One region of the Vibrio sp. YMD68 genome, then DNA from elsewhere that is predicted to be linked to it. Evidence: predicted binding sites of a transcription regulator. Region 1 holds the regulator's gene; each other region holds the start of a gene.

Region 1 (8,070 bases):
GCGGCATCGCCAGTAAAGTCGGCGGCTTTTTGAAAGGCTTGCTTGAGGTCATCGATCAGATCATCGGCATCTTCTAGACCAACCGAGAGGCGAAGAAGTTGCTGAGAAATGCCAGCTTCAGCAAGCGCTGCTTCCCCCATGGCTCTGTGGGTCATGGAGGCGGGGTGACAAATCAAGCTCTCAACACCGCCAAGCGACTCTGCCAGTGAAAACAGTTCGAGTTGTTCAACAAAGAACTTTAATTGCTCAAAGGTTCCGCCAAACTCAAAGCTCAGCATAGAACCAAAGCCTAACTGTTGTTTTTTGGCAATCTCATGGCCCGGGTGGCTTTCTAGGCTCGGGTGATAAATGGTTTTCACTAAAGGTTGACGTTGAAGTTCGACTAAAATGGTTTGCGAGCTTTCTTCGTGCACACGCATGCGCGCGCCCAATGTACGAATGCCGCGTAACGTCATGTAGCTATCAAAAGGCGTACCTGTAGCGCCAATGCAGTTGCCCCACCATCCGAGTTCTTCCGCATGCTCTTCGGTTTTGGTGATCACAACGCCACCAATCACATCGGAGTGACCATTGATGTATTTGGTGGTTGAGTGAATAACAAAGTCAGCGCCAAGCTCTAAAGGCTTTTGGAACACCGGAGTTAAAAAGGTATTGTCGACCGCGACTAATGCCCCGACTTGTTTGGCTTTTTGGCATGTTTTCTCAATGTCGACCACACGTACTAAAGGATTTGATGGGGTTTCAATCAGAATCAGTTTTGGTTTTTTAGCAATGGCCGCGTCAAAGGCTTTGGTATCCGATTGATCAACAAATTCCACCTTGAAGTCACCTTTAAGGCTTCGCGTATTAAACAGGCGGTAAGTGCCACCATAGCAATCGTGTGGAGCAACGATAAGATCATCTGGCCCCAAAAATGTTGATACCCAAAGGTTAAGTGCAGACGTTCCACAGTTTGTGACCACCGCGCCTTTTCCTGATTCTAGCTCAAACAAGGCGGTTTCAAGCAACCCGCGATTTGGGTTTCCAGAACGTGTGTAATCGTATTTAGGCACTTCGCCAAATGCAGGGAAGCCGTAATTGGTTGAGAGATAAATAGGTGGCACCACAGCGTGATGTTGCGTATCTGACTCGATTCCCGTACGAACTGCGATTGTTGCTGGTTTGCGGGTGCTCATAAATCCTTCCTTTGTGTATGGCTATGCTTTTTGACGCTGCTATAATGACTCTTAAAGGGCAATACGGCTATACCTAGTTAGTTAGATGGATAGACCTAGGTATATGGATAGTTTCAGGTTGCTATAAGTTATTCCCTTCCTTATTTTTGACACTTTACTTATCAAAAATGAAGACGTCAACACTTCTAGACGTCTATATGTCTTTGCTTATAGACTTAAATCCGGCTAAAATTGCCCCTCAACTTAAATACCCTATGATAATAACGAAGGTGCGCAATGGCAGATTGGAATGGTGAATACATTAGTCCATACGCGGAACACGGCAAAAAAAGCGAACAAGTAAAGAAAATCACAGTATCGATTCCGCTAAAAGTACTGAAGGTATTGACCGATGAACGTACGCGTCGTCAGATAAATAACCTACGCCATGCGACCAACAGTGAATTACTGTGTGAAGCTTTTCTTCATGCTTATACTGGTCAACCGTTACCGACGGATGAAGATTTACGAAAAGATCGCCCAGATGATATTCCGGCAGAAGTGAAAGCACTGATGACGGCAATGGGGATTGAATTTGAAGCCTACGATCAAGAATAAAAAGGGCTCAGCTAGCTATTATTTCATTGGCTAAGCGTTACGCGAATAGTGTCGTTAGCGCAGTTAGGCTATCGCTTGTTGTACCGACATTTTAAAATGGTACAGAAACAAAAAAACCGCAGTGACTTTATAAAAAGGCTGCGGTTTTTTAATGCTTGGAATACCGTTAGCAAAGAGCGTCGATTACGACGCCATATAATTGCCTAGCATCTAGCATCTAGCATCTAGCATCTAGCATCTAGCTTTCTAGCATGTAATTTTCTGGCATGTCGATTCGAGCTACTCCAGATTCAACCGCAGCCACTGCCACCGCTTTTGCTACGCGAGGCAACAAACGTGGATCCATCGGTTTTGGAATGATGTAGCTTGACCCGAACTCAAGGCTATCAACACCTGCGGCTTTTAATACCTCGGCAGGCACGGGCTCTTTAGCCAGTTCTCGGATAGCTTTCACCGCGGCTAATTTCATTGAATCATTGATTTCGCTTGCACGTACATCAAGAGCGCCACGGAAGATGAACGGGAAACACAGAACGTTATTGACCTGATTTGGGTAGTCACTGCGACCAGTACCCATAATGAGGTCGCTACGAACCTCATGGGCAAGTTCAGGTTTGATTTCTGGATCTGGGTTGGAACAGGCGAACACGATCGGCTTATCAGCCATCAGTTTTAGCGCTTCAGGTGGCAGCAAGTTTGGCCCTGATACGCCTAAGAATAAATCAGCACCTTCAATCACATCTTCAAGGGTGCGCTTATCGGTATTGTTGGCAAACAGCTGTTTGTATTCGTTTAAGTCATCACGACGTGTGTGAATCACACCTTTACGGTCAAGCATGTAGATCTTTTCGCGCATGGCACCACACTTGATCAACAGTTCCATACACGCCACCGCTGCTGCGCCCGCACCCAGACAAACAATGGTAGCCTCTTCCAACTTTTTGTCTTGCAGTTCAATTGCATTCAGCATGCCCGCTGCGGTAACAATGGCGGTACCGTGCTGGTCATCGTGGAAAACAGGCACATCACAACGCTCAATCAGGCGACGTTCAATTTCAAAACAATCCGGTGCTTTAATGTCTTCTAAATTGATGCCACCAAAGGTATCGGCAATGTTAGCAACGGTATCGACAAACTCGTCAATGGTGCGGTGTTTCACTTCGATATCAATAGAATCTAAGCCAGCAAAGCGTTTGAACAACAGCGCTTTGCCTTCCATAACCGGTTTTGAGGCGATTGGCCCTAAGTTACCTAAACCCAAAATTGCGGTACCGTTAGAAATGACTGCAACCATGTTTCCTTTCGCGGTGTACTTGTAAACATTGTCTACGTTCTGCGCGATTTCGCGAACAGGCTCTGCAACACCAGGGCTATAAGCCAGTGCCAGATCTTCCGCTGAATTAGCGGGCGTTGTGAGTGCAACGGCAATTTTACCTGGGTTCGGGAATTGATGGTAATCAAGAGCTTGTTGACGGAAGGCTTCTTGTGCAGATAACTCAGCAGAGTTTTCTTGACGGTTGTCATCGGACATAGGGTTAGGTACTCATCGAAAATGTGGCCATAGGGGGAGACCATTCTAGAGTATGTAAGTCAACCTGCCTAGGTCAGAATGCGAGTCATATCATTAATAGTTATGAATGGACTACTGATAAGACCAGATCTGGGCTCACTGAGTTTATTTAAGATAAAGAGGATGAGAGGAGTAAAATAGGAAGACAAGAAGGGAAGTGAATAAGAAGAGGAAAAGCTAGGATGAGAAGAGGAAGACAATAAAGAAAAAGATAGGAAGAGGGGGGGAGTATAGGAAGAAAAGAAGGGAAACGAATAAAGAAAAGGAAAAGCTAGGATGAGAAGAGGAAGACAATAATGAAAAAGATAGGAAGAGGCGATGAGATTAGAACCACAGACACAAAAAAGGACGCCTGAGCGTCCTTTTTCTTAATTAGGTATAGCGCGAGCTATTACTTGCTTGAAAGAGCACCGAAACGCTTGTTGAATTTATCAACACGGCCACCAGTATCAACGATACGTTGCTTACCAGTGTAGAACGGGTGACATTTGTCACATACGTCTAGGTGGATAGTTTCTTTAGTTAGCGTTGAGTTGAACTCAAACGAGTTGCCGCAAGAACAAGTTGCTGTCGCTGCTTTGTATTCTGGGTGGATTCCAGCTTTCATGGGATAACCTCAATTTAGGCCGTGTCGCTATCCGATGCTATGCCGGACACCACACGTAGTTAATAAAACAGTATGGATAACACTCTCTTCCTGGCGGGTCGTGATGACCAATGCCCTATCAGAAAGCCCTATCACTAAGGCGCAGTATAGTAATGAATACTTGCGTGAGGATCAACAGGTTTGCTAACTATTTAGCCACTTTTTTAGCTTCCCTCTTTACTAAGCGATCATTTAGACTGTGTTTTCTTGTTGCCGTTAAAAGTTGCCAATCACTATGCGCCCATCCATCGCTCGAGTTGCTCTGCCTGTTCCTCTGGATAAGCAATTTGATTATCTCATTCCAAATCATCTATTTCCGGTGATTGGTGGGCGAGTCAGTGTGCCTTTTGGCCCTCGAAGTCAGATCGGGATCGTGACGGCGATGGTGAGTGAATCTGAGTTTGAAATATCGAAGCTTAAACCCATTTACAAAGTGTTGGATTCAGAACCTGTCTGGCCAGAAAAACTGTATGGTTTACTTCATTGGTGCAGTCAGTTCTACCAATACCCGCTTGGCGATACCTTTGCAAACGCCTTGCCCAGCGCTCTTAAAAAAGGCAAACCAGCCGACTTTACGGCCCAAGTAGAATGGCAGTTAACCCCAGCAGGTAAAGATCAGTTGATGCAGGGATTTGGTCGAGCCGTAAAGCAAGCCACGGTAATGAAGATGCTCGAGCATGGGCCGTTATCTCATCAGTCCTTTATTGACCAAGATATTACCAGCAGTGTTTTAAAAACGCTGCAAGATAAGGGATGGATCGAGAGCCACGAGATCAAACCCAAACAGAAGCCATGGCCGCGAGACGTAGAAGCGAACGTTGATAAGCCCAAACTCAACGAAGAGCAGGCGATAGCGATTGCAACGGTGAACAACAATCCGGGTTTTGGCTGTTATTTACTGGAAGGCGTGACGGGTTCGGGTAAAACCGAGGTTTATCTGAACATGATCAAACCAGTCCTAGAGAAAAAACGCCAGGCACTTGTGTTGGTGCCTGAAATCGGGCTGACGCCACAGACCATTAATCGTTTTAAAAAGCGATTTAATGTCCCAGTGGCGGTGATGCACTCTGGACTCAATGACACTGAGCGACTCAATGCCTGGTTATCCGCGCGTGATAATATCGCGGGCATCATTATTGGCACTCGTTCTGCGCTGCTCACCCCCTTTGCTGATCTCGGCATTATCATTGTGGATGAAGAGCATGACGGATCTTATAAGCAGCAAGACTCGTTAAGATACCATGCTCGTGATGTTGCGGTAATGCGAGCTAATAAAGAACAAATACCCATCATACTGGGTTCTGCGACTCCTGCATTTGAAACACTGCACAATGCTCAAACTGGCAAGTACCACCACTTAACACTCACCCAAAGAGCCGGTGTCGCTAAGCCTGCTACGCACAGCGTGTTAGATATTAAAGGGTTGTATCTCGAAGGTGGATTGTCAGCGCCATTGATCGCTCAAATGAGACGCCACTTGAACGCGGGCAACCAGGTGATGCTGTTTCTCAATCGTCGTGGATTCTCTCCGGCTTTAATGTGCCATGAATGTGGCTGGATTGCAGAGTGTCAACGTTGTGATGCTTATTACACCTTCCATCAACATAGCCGAGAAGTGCGTTGCCACCATTGCGGATCTCAGCAAGCGGTGATTCATCAATGCCATGGATGTGGTTCAACCAACTTAGTGACCGTTGGTGTCGGGACCGAGCAGTTAGAAAGCCAGCTCCTGGAATTGTTTCCCGAATTCAAAACCGTACGAATCGATCGAGACAGCACACGCCGAAAAGGCAGTTTAGAGAGCGCATTGGAATCCATTCGTCGTGGTGAGTATCAAATCTTAATTGGCACGCAGATGCTGGCCAAAGGGCATCACTTTCCGGATGTGACCTTAGTGGCGCTATTGGATGTGGATGGATCTTTGTACAGCAGCGATTTTCGAGCATCGGAACGGCTGGCTCAGTTATTCATTCAGGTTGCCGGGCGTGCTGGAAGAGCAAGTAAGCCCGGTGAAGTGATCTTACAAAGCCATCACCCCGAGCACGCATTACTGCAAGCTTTACTCCATCAAAGCTATGGGCACTTCGCGAAAACCGCGCTTCAAGAGCGCAAGTTGGCGCAACTTCCTCCCTACAGTTATTTAACCCTATTTAGAGCGGAAGCGAATGATAATCAGCTTGTCGAAGACTTTCTTCGTCAAGTTCGTCATACACTCGAAGCGCATCCTCTGTTTGATGAATACTGCATGGTTCTTGGCCCGGTGCCAGCACCACTGGCTAAAAGAGCAGGGAAGTATCGTTGGCAATTGTTATTACAAACGGAAGCGCGTTCGTTAATGCAGAAGCTTCTGATGAGCGCCAAACCTGCGATAAACCTGTTACCTATCGCGAAAAAAGTCCGTTGGTCGATTGATATCGAACCGCAAGATCTCAGTTAAACCGAAGGTATGTGAGCGAATCTGGATAAAGTACAAACAAGGGATTTGTGAGCGACTTCACGCTAGTTGTGCAAAATGTGTTAATCTCACCGTAACTTTATGTTTAGAAATGAATAAACTATCAGAACATAGAAAAACAAGAGTGAACGACAGTTCGCCAGATTAACTTTAATAATACGCAATGCAGCGTGGCTGTAAATAAAGGAAGAGAGGGTTAAAAATATGGCGACAATGAAGGATGTTGCCCAGCTTGCGGGAGTCTCAACGGCTACTGTGTCCAGAGCTCTGATGAATCCAGAGAAAGTATCGTCGAGCACACGTAAGCGTGTTGAAGATGCTGTATTGGAAGCTGGCTATTCACCAAACTCGTTGGCGCGAAACCTGCGTCGAAATGAATCTAAAACCATTGTCACTATCGTCCCTGATATTTGCGATCCTTATTTCTCTGAAATTATTCGTGGTATTGAAGATGCAGCAATGGAGCATGGTTACCTTGTTTTACTCGGTGACAGCTCACAGCAAAAAAAGCGCGAAGCCTCTTTTGTTAATCTGGTTTTCACTAAGCAAGCGGATGGTATGTTGCTACTTGGCAGCGATCTTCCCTTTGACGTGAGCAAAGCCGAGCAAAAAAATCTACCGCCAATGGTGATGGCTTGTGAATTTGCTCCAGAACTTGAATTACCTACGGTGCATATCGATAACCTGACATCGGCATTTGAAGCGGTGAACTATTTGACACAAATGGGTCATAAACGTGTTGCTCAAATCTCAGGGCCTCAACATGCGGTGCTTTGCCAGTTCCGTCAGCAAGGTTACCAACAGGCATTGAGACGCGGTGGCTTGAGCATGAACCCGACTTACACCACCTATGGTGACTTTACTTTTGAAGCCGGTGCAAAAGCAGTAAGAGCCTTATTATCACTTCCTGAGCCACCAACGGCGATTTTCTGTCACAGCGATGTCATGGCGATTGGTGCGATTCAAGAAGCGAAAAAACTGGGGTTACGCGTTCCGCAAGATCTATCGGTGGTTGGCTTTGATGATATTCAATTCTCAGAGTACTGTGATCCACCATTAACGACGATCTCTCAGCCTCGTTATGAAATCGGTCGTCAAGCGATGCTCATGATGCTTGAGTTATTGAGAGGGCACGATGTACGAGCCGGATCGCGTCTTTTAGAAACGCATTTGGTGGTTAGGGAAAGCGCTGCGCCACCAAGACTGGTGTAATTCTTTGGCTAAATCCCCTGACTGGCAGCGCATTTTGGTGCGCTGCTTCCATTTCTACCCTGTTATCCCCACTGAATCTGAATTAACATACCTACTGACTTTTCAATGTTGATAGACCATCGTGGCAAATAAAGATTATGTAAAGCGCGGGCGAGGAACCAAAAAATCGCCTAGTAAAAAAGCGTCGAATAAGCATTCACCAAGGCGAAAACCTTGGCGAAGTGGGCTCATTGCCCTTATTTTATTGGGTGCTTTTAGTTACGGGCTGTATACGTTAAGTAACGATCCTGAGCCACCGACACCTGCTGCGAAGCCCGTTGCGAAGCCAAAACCCAAACCTGCGACCGTATTGCCTAAGCCCCCAGAAGAAAAATGGGACTACGTTGAGTCCTTACCAAACCGAGAGGTAGAGGTT
Region 2 (8,070 bases), 1.2 Mb from region 1:
TTTCAATCGTCTCCTTCCATCGCTATGTCTAAACTATCGCGGTTGTTAGATGTCCCTCAGTCTCAGATACAACTTATCCAAACCAGCGAAGAAGATGAACTTTACACCCATCAAATACAGCTGAATGGGAACGCGCTCATTGTTGATGAGATAAAGGATCAAATTGATCGTTCAACGTCAAATCAACCTAAAGAATTACTCGAACTGTATACAAAGATGAGCAATACCGATGTGGCCATGATGCTGCCACTCTATGACGATAGACAAGATGTCTCTCACTTCCTGATTTCCACCCATAAAATCAGCGGGCGTTTATTTTCACAAGAAGAGATACAGGCCTTGCAAGGAATGCTTAAAAAGGCGCAAGGCTATATCAATATGGAGTGCAAAATTCGACAATCTCAAGCACTGGCGAATACTATTGCCCATGAAATGAGAAACCCTTTAGCTCAAGTATTACTGCATTTTGAAGCGCTCAGCTCACACATTGCACGTGGTTCGCAAGTTGTAGAGCTTGAAAAAGAGATAGAAAACGGAAGAAACGCCGTTGAACGTGGCAAACAACTGATTGACATTATACTGCGCGAAGTCAACAGCGCCTCTTTGGACGATGAGCCTTCCTCCTCCTACTCCATCACACAGCTTCTTAAAGGCTCATTGGAACAATACGGGTTCGAACACCCTAATCATCGAGAGCGTGTTGCTCTGCAGATAGACGGTGATTTTTACGTAAAAGTAAACGACACTCTGTTTAACTTTGTTATCTTTAATCTATTACGAAACGCGATTTACTATTTTGATTCTTATCCTGATAGTCAAATTGCTATTTCAGCGTCACAGCACGAAAACCAAGCTACCGTGGTCATACGAGATTCAGGGCCAGGTATTTCTGACAAGATACAGAGCCAAATTTTTAACGACTTTTTCTCACACAATAAAAGTGGTGGCAGTGGGCTAGGCCTGAGCTACTGTCAGCGAGTCATGACCTCCTTTGGTGGCACAATTCGATGCCATTCTAAACTTGGTGAATTTACTGAGTTTCACCTCATATTTCCCGCGGTAAGCCCTCCTCCAGTCAATGAAAGAAAGACGAGCGGCGTGGTTAAAAATACCGACAAAAAACATCGCGTGGATGTGAGTAAGGTTTCCAATAAACATATTTTAGTTGTTGATGATAAGGAAGTTCAACGAGCTTTAGTCACTCTTTATCTTGAACAGCTGGACATGGGGTTCAACGTCATTCAAGCCAACAACGGAAAAACCGCCATTGATATCTTTAACACTAACCCTATTGATCTTGTGATCATGGACGTGCAAATGCCTATCATGAATGGTTTTGAAGCTTCGATTGAGCTAAAGAAAATATCCCCCGCAACCCCTATCATCGCTTTGTCTGGAGAATCTGGCGCCAAAGAACTGTCTCTGATTGCTCGCCTAATGGATGATCATTTGACTAAGCCAACCGGGCAAGAAGCATTAAAAGAAAAAGTACTCAAATGGCTGAATAAAGATAAGGAAACTCAATCGATCCATTAGTTGGCATTTAATATGCTTCATTTTCTAACAACGATGCGGTGGCAATTTTTTGGCTAATAAAAGCCCTCCGCGCCGATTTAGATTAGGAGCAATCACTATGGATATTCATCGACATACATACTACGGATTAATTCATCACGGAATAAAAACGCTGCTTGTGGATCGCATTGGTCATTTTACTGAGGCGGAGTACCACGAATACCTAAATGTAATGACAGGAAAATCCTGTTGTTTTTCAATGAGCGATGAAGAGTTAAGGTCAGCCGTCGACAATTTAAGAACCGAAGGGTATCTAGAAGATATAAAACAGCTGGTTTCGACTCAACAAACCTCCAGTTTGGAAAGATAGTTCGCTAGCTGGAGAGTACACGGATATCCCTAGTTTTATTATTCGTTGTATTTATTGTGCCTTGGTTATTGGTCATTGGTTATTGGTTATTGGTTATTGGTTATTGCATTGTTTTTTCTTTGGGTGATTTCAAGCCATAGCAGGCCAATCCAATAATGAAAAATCACTCTTCAGAATTATAACGTCACTTTCTTAATCTCTATTTGCTACAATGCCTCAATAACTGTTCTCAGCGACCTCTCTGGTCGCTTTTTTGTTTTTTGGAATACCTATGACTCATGAAGTAAATGCCCCAAAAGGGCAACTGTTATTAAGAACCCTCGCAATGCCCGCAGACACCAACGCTAATGGTGATATATTTGGTGGTTGGATAATGTCTCAACTCGATTTAGCTGGTGGTATCCTGGCCAAAGAAATTTCTTCAGGCCGTATTGTTACCGTCTCTGTATCCAGCATTACCTTTAAGAAACCCGTGAAAGTGGGCGATGTAGTGTGCTGTTATGGTGAATGCAAAAAAATTGGCAGGACTTCGATGTCCATTAAACTAGACGTATGGGTAAAGCCTGTGAAAGAAGATGGCGTCGGTGAACGTTTTCAAGTGTGCGAAGCCACGTTCAATTACGTAGCAATCGACCAAAAAGGTAGACCTCGTTTAATTAAGCAGCCCTAAACTCACATTAAGGTTATATTATTGCTGAAAAAAACTGCTACAGTCAGTACATTACTGTTCAGGAATGAACCGAACCGAATCATTCAACAAACTCGCTAATTATTATAAGGATATAGCCATGTGGTACGTAATTTTTTCAACAGATATTGAAAACTCACTCGAAAAACGACTTTCTGTTCGCCCACAGCATTTAGCCAGGCTAGAGCGTTTAAAAGATGAAGGTCGCTTACTGACGGCAGGCCCAATGCCTGCGATTGATTCAGAAAACCCAGCGGAAGCCGGCTTCACTGGATCGACGGTAATCGCAGAATTTAATTCACTGCAAGATGCGCAGCAATGGGCGGATGCAGACCCTTACATAGAGGCTGGTGTTTATGCCAATGTCATCGTTAAACCATTTAAGAAAGTATTTTAATATGCGTAAAGTTATCATTGGTGCCTTGGCTTCTTTGATGTTATTTGGCTGCTCTTCTAATGCTGATCAACAAAGAAATCTTGAACTCTTAGCCCAAAACAGAGCCAGCGTCTTAAGCTCTGAGTTACCTTTGGAGTATGGTCCTCTGTCAATCATGCGGGCGAGAGCAAAGGGTACAACCATCGAAATAATGATGGTTTACAATGATGATGCGCCTGGCGCAAAACCCACTCAACAAATCATGAAAATGAGTGTAGACAGCTATTGCAGTGACCCGGATGTAAAAAACAATCTCGAAGTGGGCGTTAGCTACCGTATACAAATGCGCAACAGTCGTGGCCAGCTAATGATTGACCAATACATTGATAATAGTACGTGCCAGTAGGTTGAAGTATAGGTGACACATGCGCTGTTAGATCGACCACACTGCTCAAGAACGCCATCTCTTAAATGATAATTTTTATCCTATCACTTGTGATACGCATTCAGGCCAGCAGTAATTGAAGCTTGCATATTCGATATTACGCATATACATTATGCGACTCAGGTCACGCATATACTGTTTGTTACATCAAACACTTATAAAATAGTAAGAACCCGCTGGAGTTTCCATGAAAAAAATTATTTCTGCACTCGCTGTTACCGCTGCACTTGCATCATCTGTCGCTTTTGCTTCTACGCCTGTGATGTTTTCATCGATTAATAATTTTAATGCACCCGACGAGCAAGCGGTTGGTGGTGTACGTGTCGCTGCTCTTTACGGTAAAGTCGACGACCTTAAAGGGGTTGATCTGGCTATTGTTGGACTTTCTGAAACGAACAATACAACGGGTGTTAACCTGGGGTTTTTTGGCGCTTCTAAAGTCAACGAATCGATGACTGGGGCATCTTTAGGCTTTTTTAACTGGAATACTGGTTCGACACTTGGCGCAAACATTGGTGCAGTCAACGTAACCAACGATGTTAAAGGTGCGAACATTAGTTTTGTTAACTATTCAGAGGGCAATACACTGGTTGATATTGGTGCAGCAAACCTTTCTGATACATCAACCGTTCAATTTGGCTTTTTCAACAAAACAGCAAAAATTGAAGGCGTTCAAATCGGTATCATTAACTGTGCTGATAACGGGTTCTTCAAGTGTTTCCCTATTATCAACTTCGCTAAGTAGTCTGCCTTTTGTCCGAACCTAGCGATTAGAAAATCGCTATAAAGAGAAATTCATCGGACAATAGAGCGAGATACAAATAAAAATGCCGCTATCGTAGCGGCATTTTCTCATCCAGAACCTTCTCGATCTTGTTGTCTTTACTCGCTAAGCGATTTCTCGTTCCTTCCATTCTTCTCTTAACGATTTTGCCGCTGAGACCAGATTGGTTAAGGCTTGCTCGGTTTCAGTCCAATTGCGCGTTTTTAACCCACAGTCTGGATTGACCCACAAACGGCTTGCTGGGATTTTCTCTGCCGCTTTTCTTAGTAGGCCTTGAATCCACGCTTCTGATGGAATATTTGGCGAATGGATGTCATAGACACCTGGCCCAATTTCATTGGGGTAGTTGAACTCTTCAAAAGCGCGTAATAATTCCATATTTGAGCGAGATGTTTCGATGGTAATAACATCAGCATCAAGCGCCGCGACGGAATCAATAATTTCATTAAATTCGCTATAACACATATGCGTGTGAATCTGTGTTTCTGGTCTCGCACTGGCCGCTGAAATCTTAAATGCATCCACCGCCCACTCCAAGTACTGCTTATGATCTCTCTTTTTTAGCGGCAAGCCCTCTCGAATCGCGGGCTCATCTATTTGAATGATATTAATACCTGAATCCTGCAAATCAGACACTTCATCTCGGAGAGCAAAAGCAAGCTGTTGAGCAATTTTTTTACGGGAGATATCTTCTCGAGGGAACGTCCAACACAGTATCGTTACTGGGCCTGTCAGCATGCCTTTCATTTGCTTAGAAGTCAGAGATTGTGCATAGGTGGTCCAATCTACGCTGATTGGCTTTTCACGCTCAATATCAGCAACAACAATCGCCGGTTTCACACAGCGTGACCCATAGCTTTGTACCCAACCAAATTGAGTCGTTTGAAAACCAGAAAGGTTCTCTGCGAAATATTCCACCATGTCATTACGTTCGGCTTCACCGTGCACCAGTACGTCCAAATCTAGGGCTTCTTGACGTTTCACGGCATCGGCAATATGCCCTTTTAACGCTTCATTATATTGGGATTCGGTTAAAAGACCTTGCTTATATGCACTTCGCTGAGCTCGAATTTCACCCGTTTGAGGAAACGAACCAATCGTTGTTGTCGGCAATAAAGGTAACCCAAGTGCCGTTGATTGATGTTTAGCGCGTGTCACATATTGCTCGCTCCGCTCAGATAGTGCTTTGGTAATACTGTTAATACGCGCTTCAACTTGCGGCTTATTCACCTGGCTTGACGAGAGTCTTGCAGCAATGGGGTGGCTGTATTCCTCACACGCTAAAATCGCTCTACCATCACCATCGATAGCCGCCGCGAGTAACGCAACCTCTTCAACTTTTTGTTTAGCAAAAGCAAACCAAGACTTCACTTCTTCACTTAACTCCGCTTCTAAATCCAGATCCACAGGGCTATGCAGTAATGAACACGATGTGCCAATCCATAACCGTTCAGCCAGTTTGTCTTTCACAGGTTTCAAGCGTTCAACCCAAGTGCTTAAATCGGCGCGCCAAACATTTCGACCATTAATTACACCTGCAGACAATATCCAGTCTTGAGGAAGTTTTGAAACAACAAGGTCTAATTGATCTGGGGCAGCAGCTAAGTCGATGTGTAAGCCTTGGACTGATAGTTCAACAATCTTGTCAATCGTATCTACTACTGAATCAAAATACGTCGTAAGTAGCAACTTCACATCACTTTGAATTACTTGGTATGCAAGTTTGAATGAATCAAGCCACTTCTCTTCCAGCTCTAAGGACAAAATAGGTTCGTCAATTTGAACCCATTCCACACCTAAGCTCGCCAGTTTTGAGAGAATGGCTTGGTAAGCCGTCAATAAACGCGGAAGCAATGTCAGACGATCAAAATCTTGCTCGACTTCTTTTCCTAAATAAAGATAACTCAGTGGACCAAGCAAAACGGGTTTGACTTTATGCCCCGCTTTCATTGCTTCATTCACTTCTTCGAATAGTTGCGGCCAACTGACTTCAAAACTATCATTTTGGCTGAATTCTGGAACGATATAGTGGTAATTGGTGTTGAACCACTTGGTCATGTCTGAAGCAGCGTTGCCGTCACTCTCTTCCGCACTGCTGCACCCACAACTCGCTTGGGATTGACCACGACCGACTTTAAATACTGTGTCTAAATCGGGGAAGCCATCGCTATGACGCTTTGGTGTATGACCCAATAACAGTGTTGTCGTTAACACATGGTCATACCATGCAAAATCCCCTGCGGTCGTAAAGCTCAGCTTTGCCTCATCCTGCAACTGCCAATGCTTATTACGAAGGGTCGACCCTACCTCTTTGAGTGCTTTTTGATCTATTTCACCACGCCAGTATTGTTCCAATGCAAATTTTAGCTCTCTTTTTTCGCCAATACGTGGGTAGCCTAATATATGTGTTGTTATGGTTGCTGCTGTCATTTCCCTAGTCCTTCTGATGATTTTGGTTCTGCGCCAATAATTCTTAAGCTCGTTAGTCAATGACTAATAAAGAGCTCTAGATGGCCAAACTATCTCGTTTTTCATCAATATGAACAATCTCCATTTATTCACCTTGTTTATTAATAATATTCATGAACACCCAGGCAAATAGCCATCTAGATGTTTACACATCCAATTATAATAGGTAGATTAGAGAAGCTAATGAAACTTCAAGGAAGATGAGAGGAACTCATGATTGAGCTAAAACATTTACGCACTCTGACCTCATTAAGAGAGACGGGGTCATTAACCGCCACCGCCACCGCTCTACACCTGACTCAATCGGCGTTGTCTCATCAAATAAAAGATCTCGAATCCAGAATCGGTGGGCAGCTCTTCTTGCGTAAGACGCGACCGGTGAAATTCACGTCCGAAGGTGAAATTTTACTTAAAGTGGCCAATGAGGTACTGCCGAAACTCGCTCAAGCAGAAAATGAAATTGCCAGTTTGAAAGAAGATGTGAATGGACGGTTACACATGGCCATCGAATGCCATTCCTGTTTTCAGTGGCTTATGCCTGCTCTCAAAGAATATCAACTCGCTTGGCCAAGTGTAGCCCTTGATTTTTCATCGGGATTTGGATTTGAGCCCTTGCCTGCTTTAGTGGCTGGTGAACTTGATCTTGTCATCACCTCAGACATTCAACCCCGATCTGAAGTCCACTATGAACCCTTGTTTGATTTTGAAATGCGTCTTATCACCTCAACCACTCATCCGTTCTCAACAAAGGTGTGTGTCGAACCAGAAGATATCAGCGATCAAACCATGCTCTCTTACCCGGTGCAGAAACAGCGCCTTGATATCGTAAAACACTTTTTGCAACCGGCAGGCGTCGAGCCTCAGAAATGGAAGCAAGCCGATAACACCTTGATGCTGGTTCAAATGGTGTCCGCTGGGCTAGGAGTTGCTGCTCTACCCAATTGGGCAATTAGCGAGTTTTCTAGGCAAGGGTTAATCAGCAGTAAACCTCTAGGCAAAGGCCTGTGGCGCAGACTGTTTGCCGCCACGCGAAATTCCGAGAAAGATAAGCGCTACTTACAAGCCTTCTTTTCGACCGCCAAACTTCAATGCAAAAGCCACCTTGATGGGATCAAGATGGCTTAAGGGAAATGGCTGATATGTCATTGTTTATTTATGCATTTCCCTTCAAACAAGGAAATGCTCTTAGCGTTGGTATGCTTTAAACTGATTGGTCAATGGATCATATTGATAACCTAATACATCCAGTTTTCCAATCAGGCTTTCAACATCCATTTCATACGTGCTGACCAATTCGTCAAAGCTGTCACATTCTAGACGCAGCTTTTCATTAACGATACCCAGAAGGATGGCGTTATCGAGACGAGTAATATTACTAAAATCCATCACTATTCTCCTTTATTGCAAGAGTTAAACTTCTCAG
Region 3 (8,070 bases), 150 kb from region 1:
CAAGCCTCAAGGCTAATTGTGACAACGCCTACATGGTATAAGCTCGACAAAAATCTAGTCGTAATTTTCTCTAAACGTAACCTTCTCCACCAGGGTTACGTTTTTCTTTATCTGTCGCTTCTTGCTTTGATAACGATCATCTGCAATGGCACCGATCGTTGCCATAGAAATGGCTGATGAGACTAATAGGTAATAACCACTTCAATTGATGATAATAATTCTCAATAATAGTCCTGTACCCACCATGACTGATTTGAGAATACTGATGAAAAAAACACTCAACTTTGCCGCGATTCACTTCACTATTGCTTTTAGTGTCGCTTATATCTTAACGGGCGATATTCTCATCGGTAGCTTAATTGCGATGATCGAGCCTACAGTGAATACGTTTGCCTTCTATTTCCACGAAAAAATATGGCATCAATGGCAAGTACTGCAACGCTTTTCTCGCTCAACAAAAATAAAAACAATGAGTTTTGCTGTCGTCCATTTCAACGTGGCATTTGGTGTGGTTTATCTATTAACGGGGGATGCGTTAGTCGGTGGGATAATGGCAACCGTAGAGCCCGCTTTTAATACCTGTGCATACTATTTCCATGAAAAAGTATGGCAACGTAAGCATGCATCACAATGGCACTGTGCTCACTAAACGTGACGATGAATGAACGGACTCAACGGTTCAATTAAACAGGTTCAATAAACGAAACAACTCACCTAGAAAACAGGTGGGATCTCACGCTGATAATGCAAGGTCGTCCCTTCATCACTGCCATTCACTAATCCAATTTGGTGAATTTGCTGAGCCTGTTCAAGTTGCACATCTAACTGGTAACAATCGCCCTCAAGCAACCTTCCACCTGGCTGAATATATTTTGGCGCATCAAGTTGAAATATCGCCGTCGCTTTTGAAGCTCTAACATCAATGGGAAGACGGTAAGTCATGCCATTGAATTTTATCTCAGCGGAAAGTAAACCTGGCTTGAACACTGCGTAATGTAAGTGTACAAGGAACTCACATCCCCCCACTAAATGGCAAACTTGTTCTGTCTCCACGCGCTCTAAACGCACGGTTGGCAAGACTTCTAAATAAGGTGTGTGCCAAATCCCCATTCGAGCTTCAATGTCATTCGATACGATAGGGGTTAGATTGCCGATGTCATCGTGTTCTTCGTCGAGTAACCAATCATCATCGGGTTCAAGAAATAGAATTTCAAAACGATTTCTCCCCAATTGAAGATAGGGAAGCACATCTTTTCGATAGTGTTCTTGAAAGTCGTCACAATCAAAAATGGCCTCTCCATTGATTCGAATTTCAGCATGATAACCAATACCTGATATCACTAGATCTACCGCTGAATTAGCCAACATCTCTTCATCAACGTCAATATCATGCATTAGGTGCCATTCCTGCTTCAAGATATCGTCTTCCGAAAGGTTACTCGGCAACACCGCGCTGAGTGGCCCTGGAAAAGTAATATCATCTTGAGGGATAGAAAGGTCAGTCAGTGGCGATAGCTGCCATAAACCGGCTAAAGGGATGTGCATAATAAGTTTGCGCTAGATCAAGTTTGCTAAAGTATAGGGAATTCACTGTTCTAAATAAACCGCTAAATAACGGCCAAAAAAAAAGACCTAGCAACGAGCTAGGCCTTTAATAGCAAAATATCTTACTGTGCGATTAAGCCAGCAGCTCTTTTGCTGTGTTAACAACGTTTTCAGTCGTGAAACCAAACATCTTGAATAGCTCACCCGCTGGTGCAGATTCGCCGAACGTTGTCATACCGATGATCTTGCCACCGAAACCAACGTACTTGTACCAGAAGTCAGCGATGCCAGCTTCCACTGCGATACGAGCTGTTACGTCAGACGGCAGTACAGACTCACGGTACTGTGCGTCTTGCTTGTCGAACGCATCAGTTGCAGGCATAGAGACTACGCGTACCTTTTTGCCTTCAGCCGTGAGTTCAGCAGCCGCGTTAACCGCTAGCTCAACTTCAGAACCGGTTGCAATAAGGATTAGCTCTGGCTTGCCTTCACAATCTTTCAGGATGTAACCGCCCTTCGCGATGTTTGCTACTTGCTCTTCGCTACGATCTTGCTGTGCAAGGTTTTGACGAGAGAAGATTAGAGACGTAGGACCATCTTTACGCTCAATCGCCAGTTTCCACGCCACGGCTGATTCAACCTGGTCACATGGGCGCCATGTGCTCATGTTTGGAGTCAGACGTAGAGAAGCGATCTGCTCAACCGGTTGGTGAGTAGGGCCATCTTCGCCAAGACCGATAGAATCGTGCGTGTAAACTTGGATGTTCTGAACTTTCATCAGAGCCGCCATACGCATCGCGTTACGAGCATATTCCATGAACATTAGGAACGTTGCGCCGTACGGTACGAAACCACCGTGCAGAGCGATACCGTTCATGATCGCCGTCATACCGAATTCACGTACACCGTAGTGGATGTAGTTACCAGAGAAATCATCCGCCGTCAGAGACTTAGAACCCGACCACATGGTTAGGTTAGATGGCGCTAAATCCGCAGAGCCACCCATAAATTCAGGAAGCATAGCACCGAACGCTTCCAGTGCATTTTGAGAGGCTTTACGTGATGCGATGTTTGCTGGGTTGGCTTGAAGATCAGCAATGATCGCGTTTGCTTTCTCTTCCCACTGCGTTGGAAGCTCGCCGTTAGTTCGACGTTTAAATTCTGCCGCCAACTCTGGGTATGCTGCTGCGTAAGCATCAAACTTAGCATTCCAAGAAGCTTCTTTGGCTGCGCCTGCTTCTTTCGCATCCCACTCTGCTGCAATATCTGCTGGGATTTCGAAAGGACCGTGATTCCAACCAAGGAATTCACGTGCTGCTGCAATCTCTTCGTGACCAAGTGGTGCACCGTGACAATCGTGAGAGCCCGCTTTGTTTGGCGAACCAAAACCAATGATAGTTTTAGTACAGATAAGTGTCGGACGACCTGTTTCAGCTTTAGCCGCTTCAATAGCTGCGTTAATCGCTTCAGGATCGTGACCGTCTACGGCTGGAATGACATGCCAACCGTACGCTTCAAAACGCTTAGGGGTATCGTCAGAGAACCAACCTTCAACTTCACCATCGATAGAAATACCGTTGTCATCCCAGAAAGCAACCAGCTTACCAAGACCAAGCGTACCCGCTAAAGAACAGGCTTCGTGAGAAATACCTTCCATCAGACAGCCATCACCCATGAATGCGTAGGTGAAGTGATCAACGATGTCGTGGCCTTCTTTATTAAATTGTGCCGCCAGTGCTTTTTCAGCCATCGCCATACCAACAGCGTTAGTGATGCCTTGACCTAGAGGACCCGTCGTTGTCTCGATACCAGGAGCATAACCGTACTCTGGGTGACCAGGTGTCTTAGAGTGAAGTTGGCGGAAGTTTTTCAAGTCTTCAATAGAAAGCTCGTAACCGGCTAGATGAAGCAGAGAGTAAATCAGCATTGAACCGTGACCGTTTGAAAGAATAAAACGGTCGCGATCTGCCCACTCTGGGTTTTGTGGGTTGTGGTTCAAGTGACCACGCCAAAGAACTTCAGCGATGTCAGCCATACCCATAGGTGCGCCAGGGTGGCCTGAATTTGCTTGTTGAACACCATCCATACTAAGTGCGCGGATTGCATTGGCTAGATCTTTACGAGAAGGCATGTCTGCTCCTGAGTGCGTAAGCGATTTAAAAAATTATAGGATCTGAATTATTCGTTGAATTCAGGCGCCATATTCTCTCAAAGCCCCCCTGCTACTGCAAACGTTTTACTGGAGATTTCGCTCAAATTTACAACTATTTTCACAACGGCATACATTCACCGAATCAAAGAGCAATATTCAGACGCAAACGTTTAGTTATGATATATCCAAAAAAGAACTTGTAATTCACTCGTTCAAAATTAGAATGGACGTCTAGATGTAGAAACACCTACAATTATTTATCCAACATTATTGTGGTGAATGCTAACGTTCATCATCAACAATCAAATTAGTGGAGCTCTCATGGCTAAGCACCTATTTACTTCTGAGTCTGTTTCAGAAGGTCATCCAGATAAAATTGCAGATCAAATTTCTGATGCTGTTCTTGATGCCATCATTGAACAAGATCCAAAAGCCCGCGTCGCCTGTGAGACTTATGTAAAAACTGGCATGGTGATGGTTGGCGGTGAAATCACAACGTCAGCTTGGGTTGATATCGAAGAGATCACTCGCCAAACCGTTCGTGAAATTGGCTACGTCCATTCAGACATGGGCTTTGATGCCGATTCTTGTGCTGTACTCAACACGATCGGTAAGCAATCACCAGACATCAACCAAGGCGTTGATAAAGCCGACCCGAAAGAACAAGGTGCTGGCGACCAAGGCATCATGTTTGGTTACGCCACAAACGAAACGCCAATTCTAATGCCTGCTCCAATTACTTACTCTCACCTTCTGGTTAAGAAGCAAGCGGAAGTACGTAAGAGCGGCAAACTCGATTTCCTTCGCCCTGATGCGAAATCTCAAGTTACTTTCCAGTACGACCAGGGCAAGATTGTCGGTATTGATGCGGTTGTTCTTTCAACTCAGCACAGCGATTCAGTCTCTACACCGGACCTTCGTGAAGCGGTAATGGAAGAGATCATTAAGCCAGTATTGCCTTCTGAGTGGATCAACAAAGACACGAACTTCTTCATCAACCCAACCGGCCGTTTTGTCATCGGTGGACCAATGGGAGACTGTGGTCTGACCGGTCGTAAGATCATCGTTGATACCTACGGCGGTGCTGCTCGTCACGGTGGTGGTGCATTCTCTGGTAAAGATCCATCAAAAGTTGACCGTTCTGCAGCTTACGCAGCTCGTTACGTTGCGAAAAACATCGTTGCTGCTGGCATGGCTGACCGCTGTGAGATTCAACTTTCTTACGCAATCGGTGTTGCAGATCCAACTTCAATCATGGTTGAAACATTTGGTACTGAAAAAGTCTCTCAAGAGATCATTGTTGAAGCGGTTCGCCAAAACTTTGATTTACGCCCATACGGTCTGCAAGAAATGCTGAACCTTCTTCAGCCAATCTACAAACAAACAGCCGCTTATGGTCACTTCGGTCGTGAAGAATTCCCTTGGGAAGCGACGGACAAAGCTGAAATGCTGCGTGATTTTGCTGGTATTAAATAAGCGGTTATGAAATAAACTGTTTAACCGCTACATACGTTAAGCCCTTGCATATTTGCAGGGGCTTTTTATTTTTGGCTAAAAATTCATCAAATAATTTGTGTTTTTTTCTATTCACACCAATAGTTAATAAAGTGTTAAATGTACTCTCTTGGTCGAAGCTCGTTATCGAAGTTCTATATCGACGCTTTATATAGAATCGGGCAAGTGAGTCACTCCAACACCGTCAGTCGGCCACCAAGGTCATTTACGATTCATGAGAATAGATCAAGGAGGGTGTATGCCTCGTACGGTGAACCCAACAGATTTTGAACCAAAAGATAACAAAATTCCTGATAATGAATATGCTCGAACTCTACCCTGTAATCAGTTAAGCGTTTCAGCACCTTTTCACTGGCTATCACTCGGGCTTCATGATTTTATACGAATGCCTCTCATCAGTATGTTCTACGGCGTCTGTTTTATGGCTGCTGCTATAGGGATTGTATTGCTCGTACAGTGGCAAGGTACGCACCTTGTTGTCATGCCTAGCTTGATTGTGTATATGCTGATTGGGCCTTTCCTTGCTCTCGGGATGTACGATGCCAGTTGGGAAAGAGAAAAAGGCCACCAGCCAAGCCTGATGCACTCTATGAAAGCGATCACTAGAAACTCGACTTCACAGTGGGCGTTTGCCGTTTTGCTCACCGTGGCTATGATTTTTTGGATGCGTGTTGCTGCTTTGATTCATGCTCTCTACCCCGCAGTACAAGGAGCGTCACTAACTGAGTTTGCGCCATTTTTAATTATTGGCTCAATAGCCGGTTTTGTCTTTGCGGTGATCATCTTCAGTATTTCCGCCTTTTCTATCCCATTAATGATGGAGAAACGAGTGGATGTTATGACCGCGGTTTTCTCGAGTTTTAATGCCGTCAAAAGTAATATACCCGCGATGATCGTTTGGGCTCTAGTGATTACGGGTGGGATTCTCATCGGCTTTGCCACTTACGGTATAGGGATGTTTTTCACCATGCCTATTCTAGGGTATGCCACTTGGCATGGTTACCACGAAACCATCAAAAAGAAACATAACATCTAGCCTAGCTGTTGATTGACCTTATTTTCAAAACATGATTTTTAAAATACGGCTTTCATAGCATGACTTACATAATAAAATTTAATGCTATTATCTTAGCCTCAGCTTTCATGCTGGGGCTTTTTATCATCCAAAGCATCATTAACAGAGCTTCATCAACAACACCAATTATGATCGTGCGTTATTTCAAGGAAAGACAGTGGAAGATTTTGAACTTCATTACCGTGCCCAAACCAAGTTAAAATCTTGTGTTGACCTCGCCTCTCAATACTTCCAATGCATATTCAAACTTCCAACACTGAGCTATAAACTCCGTGGTAAAGCAGCAGGAAAAGCCTACCTTCAACTCTGGGAAATCCGTTTAAATCCGGTTCTTTTTGCTGAAAACCCGCAAGCTTTCTTAGATGATGTGATCGCTCATGAAGTTGCTCACCTAATTACATTCCATCAATTTGGCCGCGTTAGACCGCACGGGAAAGAGTGGCAATCGGTGATGACACTGGTATTTGGATTGAATGCCAACACAACTCATAACTTTTCAGTACGCTCCGTTCAAGGAAAAACCTTTGAATATACCTGTGGCTGCACGCAACATTCACTCTCGATCCGACGCCATAACAAGGTAGTCAGGCAGCAAGCCAACTATCGTTGCCAATCTTGCCAGAAAACACTGACCTATTCAGGGCGGTAAGCAAGAGCAGGACATAAAGAAAAAATCAGAGAACTAAACGCACAGAATCGAAGCCAATCAAGAAAATCAAAAGAGACAGCCGGCATACAAACCAATGACGACTTTAATCCCTGTGACACCTTGTTTTTTGCCCTAAAAGCATCCATGTTAGGGTCTAACTCTTTTTCACTTAGGACCTTGCAATGAGAACCCCTCGTATCTACCACCCACATCCGATTCTACAACTGGGTATGCTTGATCTGGATGACGATGCCGCAGGCCACATTGGACGTGTTTTACGAATGAAGACAGGGCAAGGTGTTATCCTATTTGATGGCAGTGGTGCCGAGTTTCCAGCAACCATCCAAGAAGTCACCAAAAAGCGAGTAAGTGTTGAACTGTCTGAACGAGTGGAACACAGCAGTGAATCTCCTTTAGATCTTCATCTTGGTCAGGTTATCTCTCGCGGTGACAAGATGGAGTTTACGATTCAAAAATCGGTCGAGTTAGGGGTTAACACCATCACTCCTCTGATTTCTGAGCGCTGCGGGGTTAAACTCGACGCGAAAAGATTTGAAAAGAAATTAGCTCAATGGCAAAAAATCGCTATCAGCGCTTGTGAGCAGTGTGGACGTAATACGGTTCCTGTTATTCGCCCAATAATGCAACTTGAAGAGTGGTGCAGCGAACCCAGCAAAGCGTTAAAGCTAAACCTTCATCCTCGTGCAAAATATTCAATAAACACCCTTCCAGAACCGATCAATAAGGTGCGCCTGTTGATCGGCCCTGAAGGTGGATTGTCAGCTGAAGAAATCAGCATGACAGAACAATACAAATTTGAAGAGACGCTACTCGGTCCACGAGTTCTTCGTACCGAAACAGCGGCTCTAACCGCAATTACCGCCTTACAAGTTCGTTTTGGCGATCTTGGCTAACTGGAGAATTTCAATGATTAAACTGGGTATTGTGATGGATCCGATCTCATCCATTAACATTAAGAAGGATTCAAGCTTTGCCATGATGCTAGAAGCGCAGCGTCGTGGTTATGAAATCCACTATATGGAAATGAATGATCTACACTTAGATCAAGGTGAAGCGATTGCAGACACAAAAGTCGTCGAACTTAAAGAAGATCCAAACGGTTGGTACGAATTT

The links. The regulator MetJ, encoded in region 1, represses methionine synthesis genes. The targets are predictions, from matches to a motif close to TTAGACNTNTANANGTCTAA.
Region 2: the regulator MetJ is predicted to act here: its motif matches at 6,777-6,796, upstream of metE (5-methyltetrahydropteroyltriglutamate--homocysteine S-methyltransferase).
Region 3: the regulator MetJ is predicted to act here: its motif matches at 3,921-3,940, upstream of metK (methionine adenosyltransferase).

The regions. Positions count from the first base shown of each region.
Region 1 covers NZ_CP124614.1:181,787-189,856, forward strand. The annotation lists gene QF117_RS06790 (O-succinylhomoserine (thiol)-lyase) at 1-1,175, opposite strand, end outside; gene metJ (met regulon transcriptional regulator MetJ) at 1,452-1,772, shown strand; gene QF117_RS06800 (malic enzyme-like NAD(P)-binding protein) at 2,011-3,303, opposite strand; gene rpmE (50S ribosomal protein L31) at 3,734-3,949, opposite strand; gene priA (primosomal protein N') at 4,224-6,425, shown strand; gene cytR (DNA-binding transcriptional regulator CytR) at 6,624-7,655, shown strand; gene QF117_RS06820 (SPOR domain-containing protein) at 7,777-8,070, shown strand, end outside.
Region 2 covers NZ_CP124614.1:1,365,429-1,373,498, reverse strand. The annotation lists gene QF117_RS12500 (response regulator) at 1-1,536, shown strand, start outside; gene QF117_RS12495 (hypothetical protein) at 1,634-1,885, shown strand; gene yciA (acyl-CoA thioester hydrolase YciA) at 2,157-2,555, shown strand; gene QF117_RS12485 (YciI family protein) at 2,674-2,970, shown strand; gene QF117_RS12480 (GspS/AspS pilotin family protein) at 2,972-3,355, shown strand; gene QF117_RS12475 (phaC PHA synthase) at 3,582-4,139, shown strand; gene metE (5-methyltetrahydropteroyltriglutamate--homocysteine S-methyltransferase) at 4,284-6,608, opposite strand; gene QF117_RS12465 (LysR substrate-binding domain-containing protein) at 6,861-7,772, shown strand; gene QF117_RS12460 (DUF4250 domain-containing protein) at 7,833-8,033, opposite strand.
Region 3 covers NZ_CP124614.1:336,715-344,784, reverse strand. The annotation lists gene QF117_RS07670 (universal stress protein) at 1-16, shown strand, start outside; gene QF117_RS07665 (DUF2061 domain-containing protein) at 266-649, shown strand; gene QF117_RS07660 (hypothetical protein) at 715-1,545, opposite strand; gene tkt (transketolase) at 1,679-3,676, opposite strand; gene metK (methionine adenosyltransferase) at 4,019-5,173, shown strand; gene QF117_RS07645 (DUF2189 domain-containing protein) at 5,451-6,248, shown strand; gene QF117_RS07640 (SprT family zinc-dependent metalloprotease) at 6,445-6,936, shown strand; gene rsmE (16S rRNA (uracil(1498)-N(3))-methyltransferase) at 7,119-7,850, shown strand; gene gshB (glutathione synthase) at 7,864-8,070, shown strand, end outside.